2 regions of the Clostridium moutaii genome follow, and region 1 is predicted to be linked to the other one. Evidence: riboswitches for the same ligand, from Rfam matches in the RefSeq annotation. Region 1 holds a riboswitch; the other holds the start of a gene.

Region 1 (7,787 bases):
TTTCCCATGGTTTCTGTAAATACCAACTTGGTATCTTTAGTTATTGCTTCATTTAAAGATTTTTCGTTCATCTCATCTAAAAATTTTATTTTTATTCCAAAAGATTTTAAATTTCTTATTAAAGTATATGTACCTCCATAAAGGGCGCTTGATGCAACTATTTCATCCCCAGGTTGAACTGTATTCATTATGGCAAGGTAAATGGCACTCATGCCGGATGCTGCAGATGTTGCTACCATGCCATCTTCTATGCTGGTCATCCTTCTTTCAAAAGAAATAACTGTAGGATTGGATATTCTCGTGTAGGCATATCCAACGGCCCTGCCGCTGAATATATCTTCAAGCTTTTCCGCACTATTATGAGCATAGGCATTTGAAAGGTATATGGGGGTGTTGGTGGCTCCAGTTTCATCAATTTTTAAATTTCCATGTATGAGTTTAGTATTGAATTTCATTGTTTCACTCCCAATAATTTATTTGAAGGATGGTGTGTAATGATCATACCACCCCTCATTGACTTAATGTTATTTTTTTTGTATAACCAATAAATTGTGACCCTCATAATTTGTATCTGTAAAAATTACTTCGTGGCCCTCCTTTTTTACACTTTGGGGAACATTGTTTATAGGATCTCCGTCATCTAAATAAAATCCTACCTTTTGTCCAGATTTTACTTTGGAAAGTTCAACTTTTACCTTTACAAAATTTATAGGACATTTTACTCCTCTTAAATCCACAATTTTAAGATTTCCAATTTTATCATGGCCGTTGGTTTCGTTATTATGGGAGTTTAGCTGCACATTCTCTTCTTTTGGAAGGGTTATTTCCAGTTTTCCATTTAAGGATCTATACATGGCATCCACTTTGTTGTACAGATATTCCACTTCCGAAGCTTTGCCTGATATATCGTTTGTACCGTCTATTTTGTAGTCTATGAGATCCTGAAAAAGCTTTTTAATTGAGGATTTAACATAGCCTGTCTCTATAAAATTCTTGTTGAATTCCTCAAATATCTCTCTGTCTTTGTTGGAATCCACTCCTTTGAGTACAAGAAGGGTTCGTGCTGAGGATAATGCAGAAGAATACAAATCGGAATTTTGTTTTGTGTCTTTATATCTTTCAAGGGAAGATTTAGCATTCGATAAATCCAGTCTTATAACATCCATTACACCGGAACTGCATTCTCCAGGTCCACGACCCTTTAATGAAAATTTTTCGCAAGCTCCAAAATCAAAGTAAATATCCGCTTCCTCAACAAATTTATCCACATCGGTGTACTTATTTATGAGAGCTTTTATATCCGATGATCTGTTATCCAGAAAATCATAAAAATCTTCGTATCCGGAATTCACTTTTAGTTCTGCAAGTTCATGGATGAACAGGGGAACTTTCTTTGCAGGTACATCTCCGTAAGTATCTCCCATTCTGGCTATATTTGATCCCACTTTTCCTCCAAAGGATATGGAGTACATTGGAATCAGGCCGTTTTTTGTTCGTTTAGCTCTGCCGTGAAGGCCCAGAGCTCCTTTTTCGTGCTGAGCGCAGGAATTTGGGCAGCCTGATATAAATAATCTTGGAAGTGTAGCTTTTATTTCAGGTGATGCACCCTCAAATTTCTTCTTTATGGCTTTTAACAGATTTTGTGAAAGACATAATCCAAGCTGGCAGGTGGAAGCGCCCACGCAGGTTACAGAGTTATATATGTTGTATATGGAAGTAAAGCAGCCTGTTATTTCTATAAGATTTTCAGCATCTTTTTTCTTTAAATCTCTTATAAAAAATCCCTGAGTATTTGTGACCCTGATGGATATTTCATAATCTAATTTTTCTATGAAATCAAGTACTTTATTTAAGTGGTCGACTTTTAAATTTCCGCTTTGAGGATGAACATAGACGGAATAGTAGCCCTCCTGTTTTTGTGGAAATAATATATTCTTAAATTTTTCATTCACTTTTGCATCCCGAACGATTTTGACATCAGGGTTCAGTATAAATTCATTTTCATCCACCTGGATGTTGAGACCGCCTTTTTCCTTTAGTTTGTTTATTTCCCCGTCTAATTTTTCAACAAATTTTTTTTCACCCAGTCTCATGAGTATGAATCTTATTCTGGCCTTATTTTTATTGGTCCTGTCTCCTTCGGCTTCAAACACATTTTTAAGGCCCTGTATATAGTATAGTATTTCATCCGCAGGTATGAAATCACTTAATTTTAAAGCAACTCTCGGGCTTCCGCCAAATCCGCCCGCTCCATACACCTCAAAGCCCCTTTTACCATCTACTATTTTTGCAATAAATCCCAGATCCGATATGGTTGCATTGCCTGTATCTTTTGAGGTATTAGAGAAAGCTATCTTGTATTTCCTGGGCATGTTCATAGTAGTGGGATCCTTTATGAGGTAATTGGTGGCTGCCTTTACATAGGGTGTCACATCAAAGACGTCATCTATTGAAACACCTGAAAGGGGAGAGCACTCCACATTTCGGACAGTATTTCCACCGGTACCTTTTGTTATTATACCTACTTCTATAAGCGAATTTATTATTGGATAGGCATCTTTTAAATCCACACTTTGAAATTGAATGTCCTGTCTGGAAGTGAATTTCAATTTACCTTTTGAATATTTTTCTGCAAGTTCACTTATACGTTTGAATTGTTTTAAAGTTATGACTCCTCCAGGTATTCTGGTTCTCACCATGTAGGTTTCCTTTTTTCGCTGCTCGTATACACCCATGGAAACTCTAAAAGCCTTAAATCTCACAGGATCTATTGCATTATTTAAATACTGGTGTGATTTTTCTTTTATGTCTTCTATGGATTTATAATGATCTTCACTTATATTTATCATATATCTCACTCCTCGTTAAATTATTTTATATTCAAGCTTTTCAACATTTTTGTCTTTGTCAACTCTAAACAAATTAAATACCGGATCCTCTTTTTCAAGAGATAAAATTCCGTACAATATTTTGTCATCAAAAGCAAGTCTTTTATCTTCTTCAGATGGCCTGGAAGGTGAATAAGGATGAGAATGATAATTGCCAATCATGTTGAAATTTTCACTTCTCATGAGCTTTACAGCTTTGAACTGTTGGGCGGGATCCATGGAAAAATGCTCGCTGCTGTGATCTGTATTTGTCAAAGAGTATACTTTTTTAATAAAAATGTCTTTTCCGGAATTCAGTCCTCCAAGATAACCGCAGCATTCATTGGGAAATTCATCCCTGGCCTGTTTCAAAATTCTTTTATATTGCAATTTGTCTATATATATCATAATTATCACCTGCTCAATTTACCGTCTTGAGATCACAAGCTGCCTGTTCGTAATCTATCAGTTTTTTTATTGTAGGGTGCTTACCGCATATTCCACAGTTTTTGTTTTTGGATACCTTTATTTTTCTAAATTCCATGGTAAGTGAATTATAAGTCAAAAGATATCCTGCAAGAGTGCTGCCGATTTTAAGTATATACTTGAGTGCTTCTGTTGCCTGAAGTGATCCTATGATTCCGCCCATTACACCCAGAACACCTGCTTCCTTGCAGGTTGGAACAACTCCTGCGGGAGGTGGCGATTGAAAAATACACCTGTAGCAGGGAGTACCGTTGTCAGGTATATATGTGGTGAGCTGTCCCTGAAATCTTATTATTCCTCCATGGGAAAATGGTTTTTTGGAAAGTACACAGGCATCGTTTATTAGAAATTTGGCAGGAAAATTATCTGTACCATCTATTATAAAATCATAGTCCTGATCTTTTATGATGTCCAGAATATTGCTGGAATTTACAAGCTCATTATACGTTATTACATGTACGTCTGGATTCAATTCATTTATGGTTTCTTTTCCGGACTGAACTTTGGGTTTTCCCACATCCTTTGTCTTATGGATTATCTGCCTTTGAAGATTTGAAAGATCCACTACGTCTCCATCTACAAGACCTATGGTTCCTATGCCTGCAGCAGCCAGATACATGGCAGCAGGGGCTCCCAGACCGCCTGTACCTATAATGAGGATTTTGGAGTTTAAAAGTTTTTCCTGACCTTCCACACCTACTTCGGACAGAATTATGTGCCTTGAATATCTTTCTATCTGCTCCTCACTAAAATCCACTGCTTCCACCTCCCATAAAGTACAGAAAATCTATTTTGTCGTTTCCTTTTAAAATAGTACTGCCAAATTTGGCCCTGTCTATGAATTCATCGTTTAGCTGTACGGAAACCATGTCCGGCATTTCCACATCTTCGATTTTTAAAATTTCTGTTACAGTTAATCCCTCCTTTATGTCTTTATCTTTTCCATTGATTGTTACTTTCATGATACCCTCCTTATTTAATCTTTTAACCATTTTGGAAAAAAGAATTTACACACAGTATAAAAATTTAAACAAAAATAAAAACTTCCTGGTACAATTTACAAGAAAGCTCTTTTTTTAAGTTTCTCATCTTTCAGGCAAATTATATAACCCGCTGGAATTGGCACCTTTGAAAATAATCAGGTTGCCGGGCATCATAGGGCCAGTCCCTCTGCCTCTCTTGATAAGAATGAATATTTAATTGATTAAATACTAACACACTTAAAATAATCTTGTCAATAATTTTCTTTTTTCAATCACAAAAATTTGAAAAGTTATTTAAAAAGTTATTGTACTATTGACATATACCTTAATTTAAGATTATATTTTATTGTAAGTATGAAATATATAATAATGGTAAAAGGTATGATAACTATGATAAACAGCTATGAATTGTTTAGAGATTTAAGACCTGAAGAAAAGAGAATATTCAATCTGATACAAAAAAATGGAATTATGAGTAAAAATGAAATTTTGTTTAAAACTGGAATGAAATTGACCACATTAAATCGCATAATGAATCCACTTGAACAAAAATCCATTCTGGTGCAAAAATGTGTTGGAGAATCTACAGGGGGAAGGAAACCTGTGTTGTATGATGTAAATGTGTGCAGGTTTTATATTGTGGGCATAGGTATATGCAGTACTTATGCACAGGTATCCATAGTGAATCTGAGAATGGAGATTTTTTATAAAAAAAGTTTTTATATTGATTTTTGCAGTTCTTGCAGTGAAGTCATAGAAAAAATTCTCCAGATTATGAAAAATGTTTATGAAGAATTAAATCTGGAGTTTCTTCAGCTTGTAGGAATTGGACTTGCAATTGAGACCAATCTTTGGAGTGATGAAAATATAGGCAAGGTACTTGAAGAAAAACTAGGGTGCAGTGTAATTAGTGAGAATTGCTCGGATTCTGCTGTTACTGCAGAGTATTTGTATGGAGCAGGAAGGCAATTCAAGAATTTAGCTTATTTTGATTGTGGAGCTAGATTGAAACAGGCAGCAATTGTCCAGGGAAGAATTATAAGATCAGCAGGGGACAATGAATATGCATTTGAACATATGATTGAGAATATGAATGGCAGTATTGGTTTGGATAAAGTGTATTTTAGTTATATAAAAAATAGTGTGTTGTCTGAAAAACTTCTTTTGGATGCTGCATCAAAATTGAGTAAAAGAATAGAAGCTTATATAAATTTGTTGGATCTTGAATGTATTATATTAAGCGGATCTTTGGTTGATTTCCAAATATTTTATGAAACATGTACACAATATATTCCTAAAAGTGTTTCAATAAAAAAGCATGGATATTTTAAAAAAAATGCGGTTTCAGTAGGTGCGGCAGCTTTTTTGTTGGAAAAATGTATTAATGATCAATATGATATAGATAATAAAAAATTTGTTGTTGACAAAGTATTTTAAAAGTTATATCACATACGTAAATTAAAATTGAATAAATGCAAAATTTCTTATCAAGAGTGATGGAGGGACTGGCCCTATGATATCCGGCAACCTGAATATGTTTTTTATTCAATGGTGCTAATTCCAGCAGGTGCATATTCACCTGAAAGATGAGAAACAATAAGGATATAGCTTCCTGTGGTTTCTCCATAGGGAGTTTTTTATTTGTACTGGATTGACTAGAAAAACTAGAGATCAGGTTTTATTGGCATATCAATAAAACCTGATCTCTTTTTAGAACTTATAGAATATGGTGGAATTGGAGGCGTGATAATTATGCACAGTAACTGCAGCATTATTAATTGAATACATTAAAAGTTGGACATAAGTTAGTTCTATGGCTGAATACTATTTAAATTATTAAAGGAGTTGTTTTTATGTCTGAAAAAAAATTTAATTCAAAGGAAAATGGCTGGAGTGATTTGGTAAAAAAAGAGGATTGGTGGGCAGTATGGATAGGCCTGATTTTAGTAGTTGCTGCAGTTGTTCTATGGTCATCTGGAGGCTCAATTAAGTTTATTACTGCCAAGATCCCAAAATGGGCAGATATAAGTGTGCTATTTTCTGCATTGGGAAATAACATCGGCTCCATTGCACTTTTGTTTATTGTATTTTTAATTTTGTTTTCTATTGCAAATCTATTTTTACATTATAAGTTTACAGATTTTTTTATAGGATTTTTAGTTCTGTTTATTTTAAGTGTTATAATTAATTCCTTTAGCTCCTGGGGATGGGCACAACAATATAATTTGGAAGCACCTCTTGTTGCATTATTTATAGGATTGATAATCAGTAATTTATTTTCTATTCCAAAATGGTTTGAAACAGCACTTAGAACAGAATTATATGTAAAAGTGGGTATTGTACTTTTAGGTGCCACACTTCCATTTACACTGATTGTAAAAGCTGGGCCTGTTGCTTTTTTACAGGCAACTGTAATTGCTGTTTCTACATTTTTGACAATTTATTTTGTAGGTACAAAATGGTTGGGACTTGATAAAAGGTTTGCTGCTACTTTGGGAGCAGGCGGATCCATTTGCGGAGTTTCAGCATCCATAGCTGTAGGAAGTGCTATACAGACAAAAAAGGAGGAAGTTTCCGTAGCTATTTCTCTTGTGGTAGCTTGGGCAGTTGTTATGATTTTCGCACTGTCAGTGTTTATAAAACTGGCTGGTATACCAGCAGGGCCGGCAGGTGCGTGGATTGGCACATCTGAATTTGCAGATGCTGCAGGTGTCACGGCTGCCAGTTCATTTGGCGATAAAGCTATTACTACATTCACCCTCATGAAAGTGGTTGGTCGTGATATGTTTATTGGAATCTGGTGCTTTATTTTAGCTATAATCTCAATTACGAAATGGGAGAATAAAGAAAGTGGGACAAAGGCCAATGCCTCTGATATCTGGCATAGGTTTCCGAAATTTGTCATTGGATTCTTTATAGCTTCAATATTTCTCACTATTTTGCTTTCAAATGTTTCACCAGCTGCAGCCACATCAATTAATTCCAATGTAATTGCTCCAATTAAGGAAATCAGAACCTGGGCATTTACATTTTGTTTCCTGTCTATTGGACTTACTACCCGGTTTAAACAATTAACAGCTGTTGGCTGGAAACCCTTTGCTGCATTTTCTGCCGGTGCAGTTGTCAATGTTATTTTAGGATATATAGTATCTATATTGATTTTAGGTTCTTATTGGTCTAGTTTATAAAATAAGGGGACATCTTAATTTTTAAGATGTCTCTTTTCTTATAATGAAAAATTTAAAGCATTCCCCATTTTCTTTCATATTCCACCTTCAAGATGTATTCATCATCTTTGAAACCTTTTGCCGATAATATTTTAATTGCATCGTTAAAATCAAAAGATTCTGTTTCCATGATGATCCTATCTTTTTTTCTGGCGATTTCCCAATTATCATGGGAAGATTGCAAAATTTCTACCATGGAGGCAATCCTTGAAAAACGCTGCTGC
Region 2 (7,787 bases), on a different contig from region 1:
GATACATCTTCCAGATAAATTGAATCCTTAACTGGGTTGAGTTTGGCATCTATAGCCACTCCACTATTTATTATTGCTGCATCCACATCTGGAAGTGATCTTGGAATCTGGGTGGCAACAAGTTCTACAAATTGAATATTCTTTGGATTTTCAGTTACATCCTGAAGTTTTGGCAGAAGACCCACCCCTTCTTTTAATTTTATTAAGCCAGCACTTTGAAGCAGGTTCAATCCTCTGCCTTCATTTGTTGGATCATTTGGAATAGCTATTTTTGCACCTTCTGCAACATCCTTAATGGATTTTATTTTATTTGAATACACTCCAAGTGGTGCAAGTACAGTTTCACCTATAGCACTGATCTTCAGTTTGTGTTCTGTCTTAAATTTATTCAGATAAGCATAATGCTGAAATGAATTCAAATCAATTTCTCCGTCGGAAAGTGCCAAGTTAGGACGTACATAATCTGAAAAACTTACAATCTGCAAATCAATATTTTCTTTTGCCAGATTTTGTTTAACTTTGTCCCAAATCTTGTGATCATCACCAGTTATGCCTATCTTCACCACCTGTTTCTTATTGCTGGTAGTTTGTCCAGTACTATTGCTGGAACCGCAACCTGCCAAGACTCCAAAAGATAATATAACTGTTAAAAATAAACCTATAATTTTTTTCATTTTCAAGACCTCCCTAGTCTATAAATTAATGTGTTGTCAATTTTGATAAAACATCTCCTACAAGTTGAATAAGATTTACAATAACTAAAAGTACAATTATTGTGGCTACCATAACATCTGTCTGAAAATATTGATATCCATAGCGTATGGCAAAATCTCCTAGACCGCCTCCCCCTACGGTACCTGCCATGGCAGATAATCCAATAAGGCTTATAATTGTTATTGTAAGAGCATGTATAATACCTGGCAGTCCTTCAAGGAGCATTACTCTAAAAATTATTCCAAAAGGACTTGAACCCATTGATTGTGCAGCCTCAATCACCCCCTTATCTATCTCAAGCAGTGCTGATTCAATTTGCCTGGCAATAAAAGGAGTGCACCCGAATATAAGCGGCACCAGAGCTCCTTTTGTACCTATGGTAGTACCTACTAAAAGTCTTGTAAGAGGAATTATAGCTGCCAGGAGAATAATAAATGGTATGGATCTGAAAATATTTATTATTTTGCCAAGTATACTGTTAATAATTTTATTCTCCAGTATACCTCCCTCTTTTGTAACAACCAGGGTGACTCCCATGACTGTTCCAACTACTGTTGATATGATTCCTGAAATGGCTACCATATAAAAAGTTTCAAATATTGCTTTTATCATCTCAGGATATAAGGTCACCAAATTTGGTGCTATCTTTCCTAAAAATTCAATCATTATTTATCACCTTCACAAAATTTTTTTAATCTGCATATTTTAAGTCTAATTATTTCCAACCTTTAATTTAGCATCATCTTTTTTAATATCCACATATTCCACATGTATATTGTTTTCCTCTAAGTACCTTATTGAACTATTTATTCCTTCATCCGTACCGCTTAATTTTACTATTAAGTTTCCTATAGGTACATTTTGGATGATCTCTATATTTCCAAACAGTATACTGGCATCTATTTTAAACTTCCTGGAAATCTTTGAAATAAAAGCTTGGCCTGTTTTTTGCCCTGTAAAAGATATTTTAACAATACTTTCTCCTTCCGTTATTTGTTTTAGTTCACCTACAGAGTTTCCCTCTTTGAGGAAATCGTAGATTTTTTCATAGTGAAATAATGAGGATATAAATTTCTTTGTTATATTGACTTTTGGATTTGTAAATATATCTATAATATTTCCTTCCTCCACTATTTTACCGGAATCTATTACTGCAACCCTTTGACATATCTCTTTCACAACTTCCATTTGATGGGTTATAACTACTATTGTCAATTTTAATTTTTCATTGATGTTTTTTAAAAGTTTTAAAATTGCCTGAGTTGTTTGTGGATCCAAAGCGGATGTTGCTTCATCGCATAAAAGCACTTCAGGGTCATTTGCCAGTGACCTGGCAATTCCAACTCTTTGTTTTTGTCCACCGCTTAACTGTGAAGGGTATACATTTATTTTGTCACTTAATTCCACCAGTTTTAAAAGATCCAGCACCTTTTTTTCTATGTCTTTTTTACTCAAACCCTTTCCCTTTAAAGGATAGGCCACATTTTCAAATACCGTTCTGTTTTTCATAAGATTAAAATTTTGAAATATCATTCCAATTTTTTCCCTACTTTTTCTCAGTTCTTTTGAAGATAAACGAGTTAAATTCTTTCCATTTACAATTACTTCTCCGGAAGTTGGCTGTTCCAATAAATTTATACAACGAATCAAGGTACTTTTCCCGGCACCACTATATCCTATAATTCCAAAAATTTCACCAGCTTTAATATGAAGATTAATATTTTTTAAAGCTTCAACTGTATTAGTTTTACTTGTATAAATCTTGTTGATATTTTTTAGCCATATCATCCTTTTTCCTCCTTTAAAATTTCAACTAATTTTTTCAAAATCATATATTGCAATTTTGCAGTAATTTCATATATAAAATAAAAAACCTCTTCATACAAAGAAGAGGATGCAAGGCATAAAAAAAACCCGCGGAAGGGTTTTTATGCCTTTCCTCATCTTTCAGAACAACGTTCTGCTGGATTTAGCACCATCACATATATGTGGTTGCTGAAACTTCAAAGGGCCAGTCCCTCAGTTTCTCTTGATAAGGATATATTTAATTTTTACGAATTTATTTTATAAGTTAGATTATACAACTTATTTTTATTATGTCAATACGCAATATTAATTTTTTTATTATTGACAAAAATAACTAGAAGTTCTATTATGTTTAATAGTCAATACAATATGTAAAATTCTTATCCAGAGAGGTGGAGGGAATGGCCCTTTGAAACCTCGGCAGCAGATCCTATTTAGGATACTGTGCCAATTCCAACAAGTTTATTCTTGAAAGATAAGAAGGGAAATCTACAAATAAGTATATATCTCTTCTTTATTTCAAAGAAGATTTTTTTATTTAAAGAGGAGGTTCATATTATGAGTACAAACATTATTAAAAATTTTCAGCATGAAATAATCAATGAAATTGAAAGCAAGAAGGACACTTATATAAATATAAGTCACCTAATACACAATCATCCTGAAATAGGAAACCAGGAGTTTTTTTCTTCCAAATTGCTTATAGACGCCTTGGAAAAGGAAGGTTTTTCCATAGAAAAAGCTGTGGCAGGACACTCGACTTCCTTTATAGCCAGGAAAAAGTCAAATAAAAATTCTGGTGCCGTTATAGGATATTTAGCCGAATATGATGCTCTTCCTAATTTAGGCCATGCTTGCGGTCACAATATCATAGGTACAGCAAGTACAGCAGCAGCTATTTCCCTGTCAAAGCTCATAGATGAAATTGGTGGAGAAATTTTAGTATTTGGAACTCCTGCCGAAGAGGGCGGGGAAAACGGCAGTGCAAAGGCAAGCTTTGTAAAGCATAATTTATTTGATGGTGTAGATGCATGCATGATGATCCATCCTGGAAATAATAATTATAAAACAGTTAAGTCTTTGGCCAACGATCCCATTCAATTTGAGTTTATAGGGAAAGCAGCTCACGCAGCAGCTTGTCCCGAAAAAGGTATAAATGCGCTGGATGGAGTGATTCAATTATTCAATGGAATAAACGCCTTAAGACAGCATGTCACAAGTGATGTGAGAATACATGGCATTATAACTGATGGAGGATATGCGCCAAATATTGTTCCCGATTATGCTAAGGCCAAATTCTTTATACGCGCTGCTGAAAGAAGTACTTGTGATGAGGTCACAAAAAAGATTATAAATATTGCCAAAGGTGCAGCTTTAATCACCGGTTCTAAAGTCAACATAAGCTTTTTTCAAAATGAAATAGATAATTTCCTACTAAATAGTAAATTTGATGAAGTATTTGCAGACAATCTTAAATTACTTGGAATTAATTTGGATAATAAAATACCTGAAGGCCTTGGTTCCACGGATGCAGGTAATGTAAGCCATGTTGTTCCGACTATTCACCCCCATATAAAAATCGGTGATGACAAACTAGTAGGACATACTCCTGAATTTCGTGAGGCGGCAATATCAAAACAAGGTGATGAAGCTCTGTTAATTGGAATTAAAGCACTGGCTCTCACAGGGCTCACTCTGCTGACAGATAAAAACAAGCTTACTGCAATTAAGGAAGAATTCAATAGGCAACATTCTTAATAAAGTCCATGGATCAGAAATTACTATAGGATATAATTCTGTAGTAATTTCTGTCTTTCAATTATACTACTTAAACCCTATAAATATAGTTTATTGTTTTTAGTTAGTCACTTTAAAGATAATAATTTTTTCTGTCATGCCGTCATAATTTTAGTAGTAACTAAATTTTTTGCTTCATTCGGAATAGTAAATTCTGAATCAGCTGGAGTATCTCAAAATGACATAATTTACTGCTTTTCTGTTTCAAAAACTTCTGCATAAAACTCTACTGCTTCGCGACATTTCCCATTAAAATTAATAAATACATCAAAAAAGATGTTCAGATTGAACATCTTTTTTTACTAAATCTAAGTTTAACGAGATTAAGCCTTAAACTTATTCAATCTAATAGAATTAATGGAAAAAATAATGGTTAAAAATCTATCCGAGATGAGGGGCATTTTTAAATGATTGTATCGTTACATTTGAACTTTGTAATGTACATGATATAATCATTTAAAAAAATTAATAAATGAGGAGTTGTATTTATGTCAAAATATGAATTAAATAAAAACTTGGCGCAGATGCTTAAAGGCGGAGTAATTATGGATGTAGTAAATGTTGAACAGGCTATAATTGCTGAAAAAGCAGGAGCCTGTGCAGTTATGGCACTTGAAAGAGTACCTGCAGATATAAGAAAAGAGGGTGGAGTTTCAAGAATGTCTGATCCGAAGATGATAAAAGAGATAAAAGCAGCAGTATCTATTCCGGTTATGGCAAAGGTCAGAATAGGACATTTTGTTGAAGCTGAAATACTAGAGACTATTGGAATTGATTTTATAGATGAAAGCGAAGTTCTAACTCCTGCTGATAATAAATATCACGTAGACAAAACAAGCTTTAATGTTCCTTTTGTATGTGGTGCAAGAAACTTAGGTGAAGCTTTAAGAAGAATCGGTGAAGGAGCAGCTATGATAAGAACTAAAGGAGAAGCTGGTACTGGAGATGTAGTTCAAGCTGTTACTCATATGAGATGCATAATGGATGATATAAGAAGAGTTAAAAATTCACCAAAAGATGAGTTAATGACTATAGCTAAGGAATTTGGAGCTCCTTTTAATCTAATAGAGTTTGTTTGGGAAAACGGAAAGCTTCCAGTAGTTAACTTTGCTGCAGGAGGAGTAGCTACACCTGCTGATGCAGCACTTATGATGAAGCTAGGAGCTGAAGGAGTGTTTGTTGGTTCTGGGATATTTAAGTCAGGAGATCCAGAAAAGAGAGCTAAAGCAATAGTTATGGCAACAACATACTATAATGATCCTAAAATTATTGCTGAAGTATCAGAAAATCTTGGAGAACCAATGGTTGGTATAAACTGCAGTGAATTAACTAACAGATTTGAAGAAAGAGGCTGGTAAAATGAGAATAGGTGTACTTGCACTTCAAGGTGGAGTAATAGAGCATATTAATCATTTAAAAGACCTTGATTGTGAAACGATTGAAGTAAGAAAACCTGAAGAACTGGAGAATTTGGATGGAATTATTCTTCCAGGCGGGGAAAGTACAACTATTGGTAAATTACTAAAGAAAACAGGTCTTCTTGATAAACTCAAAGAAAAAATAATAAATGGTTTTCCTGTATGGGGAACCTGTGCCGGAATGATACTTCTTGCAAAAAATATTGAAAATGATGTGGTAAGGCATATGCAGGTAATGGATATAACTGTTAAAAGAAATGCTTACGGAAGTCAAATCAATAGCTTTTTAATACAAAAAAAAATAAATGAAGTTTGCACCGAAAAAATACCATTGGTATTTATCAGGGCTCCTTATATAACTAAAGTGAATGATGATGTACATGTATTATGTAAAGTTAATGAAAACATTGTGGCCGTAAGACAGTTTAATATGTTAGCAACCTCCTTCCACCCTGAGTTAACTGATAACCTTCAATTTCATAAATACTTTATTAATATGTGCAATAATAATTACAAATAGGATCGGAGTTTTCATGTTGTTGACATAAGAATTTTTGATTGAGGTTCATTGCTTCTAGAGTATATCTATGGATATTATTACCATTTGTGCATTTAAAAAGACTGTAATCAAATTTGAATTTACACAAATTTAATTACAGTCCCAAAATTCTTTACACTTTCATTATTAAATTAGACAGTATTCTCCATATTCTTCTTTAAATTTATCAATATCAATCATCTAATCATCATCTCTTAGAATGTTTATGTTCTTCCCATTCATTATTTTATTCATATTTCTAACTGCACACATTTTTCCACACATAGTACAGGTTTTTTCATCCTCAGGTTTTGAACTTTCTCTATATTTTTTTGCTTTTTCAGGATCTATAGCAATATCAAACATTTTATTCCAGTCAAGATTTCTCCTTGCTTTACTCATTTCATTATCCCATTTCCTTGCATTTTTAATTCCCTTTGCAATATCAGCTGCATGAGCAGCTATTTTAGTGGCAATTATTCCTTCTTTTACATCATCTAAATCAGGTAGTCTTAAATGTTCTGCTGGTGTTACATAGCACAAAAAATCTGCTCCACTAGATGCTGCAATAGCTCCTCCTATAGCGCTTGTAATATGATCATAACCTGGTGCTACATCCGTAACTATAGGTCCAAGTACATAAAATGGAGCATCATAGCATAGTTTCTTTTCAAGCATCATATTAGTTTGTATTTCATTTAGTGCCATATGCCCTGGACCTTCTATCATAACCTGTACATTTCTATCCCATGCTTTTTTTGCAAGTTCTCCCAAAGTCATTAACTCTTTAATTTGACTTGCATCTGTAGAATCGCAAATTGAACCTGAACGACATGCATCTCCTAAGCTTATAGTTACATCATACTTTTCACATATATCTAGTACTTTATCAAAATGCTGATAGAATGGATTTTCTTTATTATTTAACTGCATCCACGCAAAAAGCAGAGTTCCACCTCTTGATACCAAGTTAGTCAGTCTTGGATTTCTCTTGAAGATGTTTGCTGTTTCCCTATTTATACCTGCATGGATAGTCATAAAGTCTACACCATCTTTCGCATGAGTTTCTACAACATTTAACAAATCTTCTGCAGTCAAATCCTTTAATTCTTTGTCATAAAATCCAACAGCATCATACATAGGAACTGTTCCAATCATACCAAAATATATATCAACTATTTTCTTTCTAAATTCTTGAGTTTTACCAAAACAGCTTAAATCCATTATTGCTTCAGCCTTCATATCAATAGCAAGTTTTACCTTTTTAATTTCTTCTTCTATATTATTACAGTCTTTAGAAATTCCAAGATTTACATTTATTTTGGTTTTTAATCCTTTACCTACACCTTCAGCGTTCAAATTCTTATGGTTCTTATTAGCTGGTATAACCACCTTTCCCCTTGCAACTAATTTCATCAATTTTTCTATATCCATATTTTCTTTTTCAGCTACTGTTTTCATTTCTTTTGTTACTATACCTTTTCTAGCTGCATCCATCTGTGTTGTATAATTCA

The links. Region 1 has a riboswitch for S-adenosylmethionine ahead of thiS (sulfur carrier protein ThiS). Riboswitches for the same ligand answer to the same signal wherever they lie in the genome.
Region 2: it holds a riboswitch for S-adenosylmethionine, as region 1 does, so the genes downstream of both, AB8U03_RS06680 (methionine ABC transporter ATP-binding protein) here and thiS (sulfur carrier protein ThiS) in region 1, are expected to answer to the same signal.

The regions. Positions count from the first base shown of each region.
Region 1 covers NZ_JBGEWD010000001.1:405,411-413,197, reverse strand. Annotated here, with positions in the region: gene AB8U03_RS02145 (O-acetylhomoserine aminocarboxypropyltransferase/cysteine synthase family protein) at 1-455, opposite strand, end outside; gene AB8U03_RS02140 (sulfurtransferase TusA family protein) at 525-2,849, opposite strand; gene AB8U03_RS02135 (M67 family metallopeptidase) at 2,865-3,275, opposite strand; gene AB8U03_RS02130 (HesA/MoeB/ThiF family protein) at 3,289-4,110, opposite strand; gene thiS (sulfur carrier protein ThiS) at 4,100-4,315, opposite strand; SAM riboswitch class I at 4,436-4,542, opposite strand; gene AB8U03_RS02120 (ROK family transcriptional regulator) at 4,691-5,773, shown strand; SAM riboswitch class I at 5,818-5,929, shown strand; gene AB8U03_RS02115 (YeiH family protein) at 6,190-7,524, shown strand; gene AB8U03_RS02110 (hypothetical protein) at 7,577-7,787, opposite strand, start outside.
Region 2 covers NZ_JBGEWD010000005.1:25,261-33,047, reverse strand. Annotated here, with positions in the region: gene AB8U03_RS06690 (MetQ/NlpA family ABC transporter substrate-binding protein) at 1-674, opposite strand, end outside; gene AB8U03_RS06685 (methionine ABC transporter permease) at 700-1,380, opposite strand; gene AB8U03_RS06680 (methionine ABC transporter ATP-binding protein) at 1,426-2,502, opposite strand; SAM riboswitch class I at 2,652-2,753, opposite strand; SAM riboswitch class I at 2,898-3,002, shown strand; gene AB8U03_RS06675 (M20 family metallopeptidase) at 3,079-4,278, shown strand; gene pdxS (pyridoxal 5'-phosphate synthase lyase subunit PdxS) at 4,806-5,675, shown strand; gene pdxT (pyridoxal 5'-phosphate synthase glutaminase subunit PdxT) at 5,677-6,255, shown strand; gene thiC (phosphomethylpyrimidine synthase ThiC) at 6,475-7,787, opposite strand, start outside.